One region of the Duganella sp. GW822-FHT06D06 genome, then DNA from elsewhere that is predicted to be linked to it. Evidence: predicted binding sites of a transcription regulator. Region 1 holds the regulator's gene; the other holds the start of a gene.
What was found. The regulator sigma-54, encoded in region 1, starts transcription at its own class of promoters, with help from an activator protein. The targets are predictions, from matches to a motif close to TGGCANGNAANCTGCTTT.
Positions count from the first base shown of each region.

Region 2: AC1RMD_RS27150 (urease accessory protein UreD) is a predicted target of sigma-54. The motif match lies at 2,937-2,954, and genes of this name have one in related genera.

Region 1 is NZ_JBXALQ010000014.1:102,534-108,227, reverse strand. Features, by position in the region: gene AC1RMD_RS22975 (enoyl-CoA hydratase/isomerase family protein) at 1-575, opposite strand, end outside; gene AC1RMD_RS22970 (alginate lyase family protein) at 608-1,543, opposite strand; gene hpf (ribosome hibernation-promoting factor, HPF/YfiA family) at 1,642-2,001, opposite strand; gene AC1RMD_RS22960 (RNA polymerase factor sigma-54) at 2,079-3,557, opposite strand; gene lptB (LPS export ABC transporter ATP-binding protein) at 3,563-4,315, opposite strand; gene lptA (lipopolysaccharide transport periplasmic protein LptA) at 4,318-4,899, opposite strand; gene lptC (LPS export ABC transporter periplasmic protein LptC) at 4,928-5,521, opposite strand; gene AC1RMD_RS22940 (KdsC family phosphatase) at 5,534-5,694, opposite strand, start outside.
Region 2 is NZ_JBXALQ010000021.1:5,720-11,413, forward strand. Features, by position in the region: gene ureC (urease subunit alpha) at 1-1,407, opposite strand, end outside; gene AC1RMD_RS27140 (urease subunit beta) at 1,409-1,735, opposite strand; gene AC1RMD_RS27145 (urease subunit gamma) at 1,747-2,049, opposite strand; gene AC1RMD_RS27150 (urease accessory protein UreD) at 2,070-2,927, opposite strand; gene AC1RMD_RS27155 (PEP-CTERM sorting domain-containing protein) at 3,113-3,808, shown strand; gene AC1RMD_RS27160 (NAD-dependent epimerase/dehydratase family protein) at 3,911-4,804, shown strand; gene AC1RMD_RS27165 (DUF945 family protein) at 4,808-5,694, opposite strand, start outside.

The sequences.
Region 1 (5,694 bases):
GGCACAAAGTGATCGGCCAGCCCCGCGTGCAGCGCGTCGGCCGCACCGATGGTGACGCCGGTGACGCCCAAATAGCAGCCCAGCTTGCCCGGCGCGCGCGCCAGGAAATAGCTGCCGCCCACATCCGGGAACAGGCCGATGTTCACTTCCGGCATGGCCATCCTGGTCCGCTCGGTGACGATGCGCACGCGGCAGTCCGGACCGCCCTGCGCCACGCCCATGCCGCCGCCCATGACCACGCCGTCCATCAGCGCGACGTAGGGCTTGGGATAAAAATGGATCAGGTGGTTGAGCGCGTATTCCTCGGTGAAAAAATCTTCCACCAGCGCGCTGCCGCCCTGCGGCGTGGCGCGGCCGGCGTCGTAGAAGAAGCGGATGTCGCCGCCGGCGCAGAAGGCCTTTTCGCTGCTGCTGCGGATGACCACGGCGGCCACGCCGCTGTCGTCGCGCCACGCCATCAGCGCCTGCGTTATATCGCGCACCATCGCCAGCGACAAAGAATTCAAGGCCTTGGGCCGGTCCAGTGTGATGAAGCCGGTTCCGTTGCTGACGCTGGTGTGGACGTATTCGCTCATGAGGTGCTTGGGGTGGTGGAAAAAACCCTATTCTACTGCGAGTTGCGGGGCGCCAGATGCTCCAGCGGATTGGCCAGGTTGAGGTCGCCGCCGAGGCGCGGCTGGAAGTTGGCCTTGGCCGGCATCAGCTCCGCCCTGCCCTCGTGCCGCGCATAGATAATGGCGAACGACAGCTCGCTGGCGTTAGCCCGCTGCTGCGCGAAACCGGTGGCCTTTTCCATCGCCGACGGATCTTGCGCGGCGGCCAGCGTGTAGCGCATCAGCTGGTCCAGCTTGGCCGAGCGCAGGTCCAGGATGGACGCGCTCATCACCAGCGGCGCGGCCGCGAACACGTGGTAGTGCAAGGCCTTGGCCGCGCGCTCCATCTCCGCCGGCAGCGCACCGTCCGCCGCAACTTGACCCATCGCATGTTCGAACACCTTGCGGCCCCAGGCCAGGTAGCGCTCGTCGTGCGTGACGCCGCCCACCGCCGTCACCGCCAGGCCTTCCCAGTAGTAGTGGTTGTTGCGCGTGCCCCTGCGCGCGTCGGCATGCGCCATGGTGGCGTCGGCCAGCGTCTTGAACCAGGCTTCGATGGCTTGCTGCTGCGCCGGGCTGGCGGCCGGCTTGACGCGGGCGTAGCTCAACGCCATGCCGCCCAGGGTCCACTTGCGCACATACCAGGCCTGTTCGCTGGACAGCTTGCCCAGCAAGGCCTGTTGCCCGGCCCAGCTCTCCAGCCAGCCCAGCGCGCAGGCGGCGTCGCCCCGGCTGGCGTTTTTCGCCACCCCGGCCAGGAAGTCGTCGATCGGCTTGGTGTGGGCGATATTGCGCGCACGCAGCACCGGATCGATGACGGAATGGTGCGCATCCGAGTAATAGCTGTTGGCGTCGATGTCGATCACGGCCGGCGGCGGCGCGGTGCATGCCAGCGCGGCCGGCATCGCCAGAGTCAGCATCCATGCCGTAAATAGTTTAGCTCGTTTCATGCCACGCCCGTTGCAATGAGGAAAACGTTTACTCTAAACCATTTGGGCGCAAAAAAGGGCGCCTCTGCGCCCTTAGTTTGATGGTGCCGGGGCCGTTGTTATAGGGCGGCGGCAGCGGGTTCGTAGCTATCCGGGAGATGCTTGATCGCATCGTGGCCGTGCTCTTGGACCTTGGCTTTGTACTTCATGACCTGCCGATCCAGCTTGTCGATCAAGGTATCGATGGCGGCGTACAGGTCCTGGGACAGGCTTTCCACGTAGACGGTTTTGCCCGACATGCGCAGGTTGATTTCAGCCTTCTGGCGTTTCTCTTTCTCTTTGAGGTTATCTACAGTCAGGATGACAGCAATATCAATCACTTGATCAAAGTGGCGGGTGACGCGTTCCAGCTTGTTCTGCACGTATTCACGGATGGCCGAGGTCACTTCGAGATGATGTCCACTGATGGTGAGATTCATACACACTCCTAAAGATAATGTCGCTTCTTACGGTTAGTGCGGAGCCCATTAGCGCCGGGCGCGCAGGAACCAAGTAACTACAAAGATTTACGGAGACTGACTGGCGGGATCTTCAACGCTTCGCGATATTTGGCAACAGTGCGTCGCGCAATCACCATGCCTTGTTCTCCCAGCATGTCCGCAATCTTACTGTCGGATAAAGGATTTTTCGGGTCTTCTGCTCCTGTCAATTGCACAATGAGTGCGCGTATCGCCGTCGAACTTGCTTCTCCCCCCGCTTCAGTGGCGACATGGCTGCCAAAGAAATATTTCAACTCAAACATACCGTGCGGGGTCAGCATATATTTTTGAGTTGTTACACGAGAAATAGTGCTCTCGTGTAGACCCAGTGTATCAGCAATTTCGCGAAGCACAAGGGGGCGCATGGCAACCGCGCCATGGGAGAAAAAGTTCTTTTGTCGTTCTACTATCGCTTGTGCAACGCGCAAAATCGTGTCGAAACGCTGGCGCATATTCTTGATCAGCCACTTCGCTTCCTGCAGCTGCGCGCCCATCGCGCCCTCGCCTTTTCCCTGCTTGAGCAGGTTGGCGTACATGGCGTTCACCCGCAGGCGCGGCATGACGTCGTTGTTCAGGCTCACTTGCCAGCCGTTGCGCGCTTTTTTGACGATCACGTCCGGCACCACGTAGTCCGACACGTCCGACGCGAACGCCGAGCCCGGATGCGGATTGCACTGGCGGATGACGGTTTGTGCTTCGCGCAAATCTTCGTCGTCGCACAGCAGCGCCTTCTTCAATTTGTTGAAATCGCGCTGGGCAAACCAGGTCAAATGATTTTCAACGATGGCCAGCGCCATGCGCCGCGTGACCATCGGAATGCCCGGCAAGCGCTTGATCTGCAGCGCCAGGCATTCGGACGCGTTGCGCGCGCCCACGCCCATCGGGTCGAAGCTTTGCAGCATCGACAAGGCGGTCTGCAATTCGTCGAGCTCCAGTTCCAGCTCTTCCGGCAGGCGGGCCAGGATTTCTTCCAGCGATTCTTCGAGGTAGCCGTTTTCGTCCAGCGCGTCGATGATCAGCTCGACCAGCGCGCGGTCGCGCATCTCCAGCACCGTCACCCGCATCTGCTCCATCAGGTGCTCGCGCAAGGTGCAGTGGCTGGCCTCCAGTTGCGGCCGCGAGTCCTCGTCGTCGGGCGCCTTGCTGCGGCCGGCGTCGCTCCAGTCGACGTCGGCGTCGCTGCTGGTGCTTTCGGTGTCGGCGGCCGGGCCGTCGTAGTTGTCGGCGTCGGCGGCCGGCGCCTCTTGGGTGTTGGGCGGGCCTTCGGGCGGCGCGTCGCCGACCGGGGCTTGCTGGCTGATGGCGCCGTCCGACAGCAGCCGCAGCGAGCGGTCCAGCGGGTCGTCGAGGCGCTCCAGCAGCGGATTATCGGTCAGCAGCTGTTCCAGTTCCTGGTGCAGCTCCAGCGTCGACAACTGCAGCAGCCGGATCGACTGCTGCAACTGAGGTGTCAGCGCGAGGTGCTGCGACGTGCGCAGTTGCAAAGACTGTTTCATGGGTTTTACATACGGAAGTGTTCGCCCAGATACACGCGACGCACCGATTCGTTGGCGATGATGTCGTCTGGCCGGCCTGAAGCCAATACCGTGCCCTGGTTGATGATATATGCGCGGTCGCAGATGCCCAGCGTTTCGCGCACATTGTGATCGGTAATGAGGACGCCGATGCCGCGTTCCTTGAGGAAGCGCACGATGCGCTGGATCTCAATCACGGCAATCGGGTCGACCCCGGCGAATGGTTCGTCGAGCAGCACGAAGCGCGGATTGGTCGCCAGTGCGCGCGCGATCTCCACGCGGCGGCGCTCGCCGCCCGACAGCGACAGCGCCTGGTTCTCGCGCAGCTTTTCGATTTGCAAATCGGCCAGCAGGGTATTGAGCCGTTCATCAATGGCAGCCTTGGATAAAGGCTTGCCGTCCACTTTTTGAATTTCGAGGACGGCGCGGATATTTTCTTCCACCGTCAGCTTGCGGAACACCGACGCTTCCTGCGGCAGGTAGGACAAGCCGAGCGAGGCGCGGCGGTGGATCGGCAGCGACGAGATATCGGTGCCGCTGATATCGATGCTGCCGGCGTCCGACGGCACCAGGCCGACGATCATGTAGAACGAGGTGGTCTTGCCGGCGCCGTTGGGGCCGAGCAGGCCCACCACTTCGCCGCATTCGACTTGCAGGGACACGTCATGCACGACCTGGCGCTTGCCGTAGGTCTTTTGCAGGCCGCGCACGATCAGGGTGCTACCGCAGGATGGCTCCATGCTTACTTCTCCGTGGCCGGCGGCGTCGATGCGGCCGGTGCCGGCGCGGCCGGACGGATGGTCGGCTGGATCACCATGGTGCCACGGCCGGCGCCCGGCTTGCTGACGCCGGAGACGTTATTCTTGACGTCGAAATGTTCGGTGCGGCTGTCGTAGGAAATGAACTCGCTGTTGACTTCGCTGGTCATGCGCGCGCCTTCCAGCTGGCGCACCCGGGCTTTCGAGAACAGCTTGACCAGGTCGGTCTTGTCGCTGTACTCGATGCGCTCGGCTTCGCCCTCGATCCACTGGTCGCCGGCGCCGTCGCGCTTCTGGCGGAAGGTCGACAGCGTCCCCGGCGTGCTGGTCAGCACGACGAAGTTATAGCCTTCGGGATCGGTGGTCACCACCGCCTTCGGCGACTTCATCAGCAGCGTGCCGCGCGTCAGCACGACATTGCCGATCAGCGTCTTGATCTGCTTGACGTCGTCGATTTGCAGGTCGTCGTAATCGATCTTGGTCGGCTTGTTGGCATCCGCTTTTTCCGCGTGGACCGCGCCGGCCGCCATCAGCAGCATCGCCGCCGAGAGTATCAGTTTCTTCATCGTCATTCCATTCATCATCATTGTTTCCTCAATGGCCGGCGCGCGGCGGCATCGTCAGCTGTCCGCGTCCGCCCAACTGCACTTCGCGGGTGGCGTTATTGGCCTTCATGCCGACGCCGTTGGCGGTGGCGTTGCCCATTTCCAGCGCCACCGGGCTGGCGGTTTCCATCCGTTCTTCGTCCGGATACACGGTCAGGGTCGGCGTGGTCATGCGCATCGCCTGCGCCTGCGGCCCGGCCGGGCGCACCACGTCCACATTACCACTGAGCTTGACGCGCGTATTGCCCTGATCGACAAAAGCGGTGTCGGCGTGGATATTCATCGGCGGCTGCCTGCCGGCCAGGCTGTGCACATACGGCTTGTCGATGACGGAGGTATCGTCGACCGGCCGGTGGGTCAGCTTCTCGCCGGAGATAATGTAGGCCGGCTGGCCGGTCTTGTTCATGCGCACCATGCTGAAGCGGTCGATGATGTAGTCCGGCTCGTTGCGATGCTGGTCCACCTGCGCATCCTGGCCGGCCTGGTTGACCACCTGCACCAGCCAGAAGCTGCCGACGGCGACAAACACGCCGACCATCATGATGACGGTCAGCTGCCAGCGATGGGCTGTTTTTTTACGCATGGGCTATCCTCGTCAAACCAGGAATTGCGCCATCACGCGCTCGTACGTGCCCTGCGCGTGCAGCAGCAGCTCGCACACTTCGCGCACCGCGCCGCGGCCGCCGGCGGCCAGCGTGGCGTGGTGGGCACGCTCCAGCACTTCGGCGCGGCCGTTCGGCACGGCGACGGCGAAAC
Region 2 (5,694 bases), on a different contig from region 1:
CTGCGGCGTCGGGATCGAGGCGTTGGGATCGCCCATCTGCGCGGCGGCGATCATGCCGCCCTTCAGGATCGTCTGCGGCTTGACGCCGAAGAAGGCCGGCTTCCATAGCACCAGGTCGGCGATCTTGCCCACTTCCAGCGAACCCACCGCATGCGCGATGCCGTGCGTGATGGCCGGGTTGATCGTGTACTTGGCGATGTAGCGCTTGACGCGGAAGTTATCGTTGCGCGACGAATCCGGCGCCAGCGGCCCGCGCTGCACCTTCATCTTGTGCGCGGTCTGCCAGGTGCGCATCACCACCTCGCCGACCCGGCCCATGGCCTGCGAATCGGACGACATCATCGAGATCGCGCCGATGTCGTGCAGGATGTCCTCGGCCGCGATGGTCTCGCGGCGGATGCGCGATTCGGCGAAGGCCACGTCCTCGGCGATGGCCGCGTCGAGGTGATGGCAGACCATCAGCATGTCCAGGTGCTCGTCCAGCGTGTTGACGGTGAACGGGCGGGTCGGATTGGTCGACGACGGCAGCACGTTCGATTCGCCCACCGCCGCGATGATGTCCGGCGCATGGCCGCCGCCCGCGCCTTCGGTGTGGAAGGTGTGGATGGTGCGGTCCTTGAACGCGGCCAGCGTGTCGGCCAGGTAGCCGCCCTCGTTGAGCGTATCGCTGTGGATGGCCACCTGCACGTCCATGCGGTCGGCCACCGACAGGCAGTTGTCGATGGCGGCCGGCGTGCTGCCCCAGTCCTCGTGCAGCTTCAGGCCGATGGCGCCGGCGCGCACCTGCTCCTCCAGCGGCTCCGGCAGCGACACATTGCCCTTGCCGAGGAAGCCCAGGTTCATCGGGAAGGCGTCGGCCGCGCCCAGCATCGAGTGCAGGTGCCACGGTCCCGGCGTGCAGGTGGTGGCCGAGGTACCGGCCGAGGGACCGGTGCCGCCGCCTATCATGGTGGTCACGCCGCTCATCAGCGCTTCCTCGATCTGCTGCGGGCAGATGAAGTGGATGTGCGTATCGACCCCGCCGGCGGTGACGATCATGCCTTCGCCGGCGATGATCTCGGTGGCGCCGCCGATGGCCATCGTCACATTCGGCTGGATGTCCGGGTTGCCGGCCTTGCCGATGGCGGCGATCATGCCGTTTTTCAGGCCGATGTCGGCCTTGACGATCCCCCAGTGGTCGATGATCACCGCGTTGGTGATCACCGTGTCCATCACGTCGGCGGCCACGCGCTGCGACTGGCCCATGCCGTCGCGGATCACTTTGCCGCCGCCGAATTTGACTTCTTCGCCATAGGTGGCGTAATCGTGTTCGATTTCGATAAACAGTTCGGTGTCCGCCAGGCGGATGCGGTCGCCCTTGGTGGGACCGAACATTTCCGAGTAGGCGCGGCGCGAGATTGTAGCCATGTCAGCCCTTCTGTGGATTGGGATCGAGCTTGCCCATGACTTTTCCGTTGAAGCCGTAGACCTTTTGATCGCCGCCCAGCTTCACCAGTTCCACCGTGCGCTGCTGGCCCGGCTCGAAGCGCACGGCGGTGCCGGCGGCGATATTGAGCCGCATGCCGTAGGCCTTCCAGCGCTCGAACTTGAGCTCCGTGTTGACTTCGAAAAAATGGAAATGCGAGCCGACCTGCACCGGCCGGTCGCCCTGGTTGGTCACCACCACGGTCGCGGTGGCGCGGCCTTCATTGAGGCCGATCTCGCCCTCTTCGAGTATGTATTCGCCTGGGATCATGATGACCTCCTTTAAGGGATGGGGTTGTGGACGGTTACCAGCTTGCTGCCGTCGGGGAACGTGGCTTCGACCTGGATGTCGGGGATCATTTCGGGGATGCCTTCCATGACGTCGGCGCGGGTGAGGATGCGGGCGCCGTCGGACATCAGCTGCGCCACGGTCTTGCCGTCGCGCGCACCTTCCATGATGGCGCAGGTGATCAGCGCCACCGCTTCCGGATAGTTCAGCTTCAGGCCGCGCGCGAGGCGGCGTTCCGCCACGATGCCGGCGGTGAAAATCAGCAGCTTGTCTTTTTCTCTTGGTGTCAGGTCCATGGTGTTTCTCAGGTTAACCTTCAGGTTTGCCAGATGCGCGGCGTGACGGCCGCGCGGTCCAGCAGGTGTGGGCGCAAACGGCGCCAGACGGTGAGCATCAGGCGGCGCGCGGTTTCGCTGTCGTCGCCCAGATGGCGCGCGACCAGCACGCCCTTGGTTTGCGTAACGCCGAAAACGTGGTCGCCGTCGGCTTGAATATCGGCGCGGATCTCGGACAGCACGGCGGCGCCGAGCTGCTTGCCGGCGGCGATCAGCGTGGCGCAAACGGTCTTGCCGTTCAGCGCCAGCGGACTGTCGAGCCGACCGCCCAGCATCGCGCCCTGCTCCCACCAGATCAACCGACCGTCGCGGCGGATGCTGCTGCGTTGGGTGACGGTGCCGGTGTTGAAGGTTTCGCCGGAGCCGCGCCGGCCCATGCAAAGGATCTCGCAGCCGATGTAGGTGGCGCCGGCGGCCAGTTCGACGTGCTGCTCCAGCACCACGTTAGCGGTATCAAAAAAGATGGTTTCTTGCGGCAGCCATTCGAGTGCGGCGCCTGCGCCCACGGTCAGGCGCACGCTCTGGCGCGACACCTGGCCGTTGGCCTTGTACCACTTGGCGGCGCCGGGCGTGGTGAGGAAGGCATGCGCCTGCGCGCCGACGCCGACTTCGATGGACAGCTGATCGCCGCCCACCACGCCGCCCGGCGGATGGACCACGATGGCGTGGCACACCTTGGCGTCCTCCGGGTACAGCGCCTTCTGCACGCGCAGCGGACCATAGTGGCGATTGTCGAACAGCCGCGTGACGCCGCCATCGTCGGCAAAACCGAGGGCGAGGCTGGCCTGCCAGGCGCTGTGGCCGGCGGCGAGTTCTCTGGAGGCGGTGGTATCGGGCATGCCTGACGTAATGCAAGCGTCATGCCAGCTGAATCACGGGCTACATCCGCCGTCATGACATTTTTCGCACCAAAGCGTCTCCCGCGCACCGAGACGGTGCACGCCAAGCCAGCGCGAGGTTTTACTTTTGCCAATTTTGCTTGTAAAATAATCACCTTTTCTCATTTTCCGTTTAAGGACAAGCAATGCGCTTCTCGACTTTTGCCGCCGCTGCGGCGGTTGCCCTGGCACTGGCTCCGGCCGCACACGCCACCGCTTTCGGCGCCAACCTGATCGCCAACGGCAATGCCGAATCCGGCAGTACCTCGGGCTGGAACACTTCGTCGGCGTTCACCGTGGTCCAATACGGCGCTGGCGGCGGCTTCCCATCCCCATCCGATTCGGGTCCGTCCGACCGCGGCACCTACTTCTTCGCCGGCGGCGACGGTAGCTCGCTGTCGAGTGCAACCCAGACCATCGACCTGTCGTCGCTGAGCGCCGCGATCAACACCGGCGCATCGCGCTACGACCTGTCGGCCTGGCTGGGTGGCTATGAATCGCAGAACGACAACGCCAAGCTGACCGCCACCTTCTTCGGCAGCGGCGGCAATGCGCTGACCCGGGTCAGCCTCGGCCCTGTCTCCAATACCGATCGCGCCAACCACACTGGTTTGCTGCTGAGCGACAAGCAAGGCTACATCCCGGTCGGTGCGTTCACCGTCGGCATCACGCTGACCATGGCCCGCGAAGCCGGCTCCTACAACGACGGCTACGCCGACAACCTGTCCTTCGCCGTGGCCGCCGCACCTGTGCCGGAAGCGGACGCCTACGCCATGCTGCTGGGCGGACTGGCCCTGCTGGGCGTGGTCGCCAAGCGCAAACAGCGCAAGGTTCAAGCCTAATATTTGACCGGCAATCAAGAGTACTTTGCGCCGCGCGGGCTATTTGCGCGCGGCGTTCATCCTCATACTGTGTGCTTCTCGATTTGATTAAGTGAGCACAGCATGAAAGTATTCGTCACTGGCGCAGCAGGTTTCATCGGCGGTTCGATCGCAGCGGGACTGGTACGCGCAGGCCATCAGGTAACGGGCCTGGTGCGCAAGCCGGAACAGCTGGCGGAACTGGCCAGCATCGGCGTAACCGGCGTGGTCGGCACCCTGAACGACCGCGATCTGCTGATCGCCCAGGCGCAGGCGGCGGACGCCGTCATCAACGCCGCCAGCAGCGACAACCGCGCCGCCGTTGAAGCCTTCATCGAAGCGCTGGCCGACTCCGGCAAGGTATTCCTGCACACCAGCGGTTCCAGCATCGTCGGCGACGCCGCCGGCGGCGAAAGCACGGACCGCATCTACTTCGAAGACCAACTCCCCGCCCCCACCGCCGACAAGGCCGCGCGCGTCGCCATCGACGACCTGGTGCTGGCCGCCGCCGGCAAAGGCGTGCGTTCGGCGGTGCTGTGCAATACGCTGATCTACGGCCACGGCGCGCTGCCGCGCGACAGCGTGCAGCTGCCACGCCTGCTCAAGCAGGCCCGCAAGAGCGGCATCGTGCGCCACGTGGGCCGTGGTTTGAATATCTGGTCCAACGTCCACATCGACGACGTGGTCGACCTGTATCTGCTGGCGTTGGAGAAGACCGAAGCGGGCGCGTTCTATTTCGTCGAAAGCGGCGAGGCGTCGTTCCGCGACATGACCACCGCCATCGCCCACGCACTGCACCTGGGCGAACCGCAGGACTGGCCGCTGGAACAAGCCAAGGAAGAATGGGGATATGAAATGGCCTCGTACGGCCTGGGTTGCAATAGCCGCGTGCGCGGACAACGGGCCCGCGCGCAGCTGGGCTGGAAGCCGCATCGCCCGCCAGTGCTGGACTGGATCGCGGGCGACATGCTGCGCTAGGGCTTACTGCTTGGCAGGCGCCCGCGCTATTTGCGCGCGCTGATAGACCTGCACCAGATCACCTTCCGGCATGCCCGGCAGCGGCGCCACCTTGCCATTGAAGGTCAACTTGCCGCCCTTGATCTCGATGGTCGAACGCAGCTCGCCCTTCTCCATCACGGCAAAGCCCTCGTTCAGCAGCTTGCCGACCACCATGCCGGCGATGTTCTTGGCCGCCGTATCGATTTGTCCGGCGACATCGGGCGTCGCAGGGGGCACCTGCTTGGCCGCCACCATGCGCGAAATGTCGTTCACCATCGCGACCGGCAGGCGCACCTCGAAACGCGCGATCAGCTTCTTGATCAGTTCTATCGGCGCGCTGAAATCGGCGTCCACCACTTTGTCGAAATCGACGCGGCCTTTGATCGAGGCCGTGTTGCCGTGATAGCTGGCGCTGATATCGTCGATGATCACACTGGAACCAGCCGTCAATGCGTTCTTGCCGAACGACTTCATGGTCCTCAACATCACCTCAGCCTGGGCGTCCGCCGGCAGGCTGCTGCTTTGCGCCTGCCGCAACTCTCGATCCAGATCGGCCATCGCTTGCTCCGGCATATTCACCATGCGCACGCCGACGTTGACGCGCTCGACGCGGTCGTCGCCAAAGATGATCGACCGGATCGAGAAGCCGGAAGACAGGTCGACCAGCTTACCGCGCAGCGTGGTGCTGGCGCCGGTGGCAAAACCTTCGACGCGGAACAGTTCCTTGGCTTCCGGCGTGCCAGGCGTGACGCCACGTATCACCATGGAGTCGGTTTTGATACCGCCCTTTCCGTACCAAAGGCCGTTCTTCGCGCGCGTGTGCTTGAAGTCCACGCTGATGTTGTCGATCGCGACGCCGACCGTGGTGC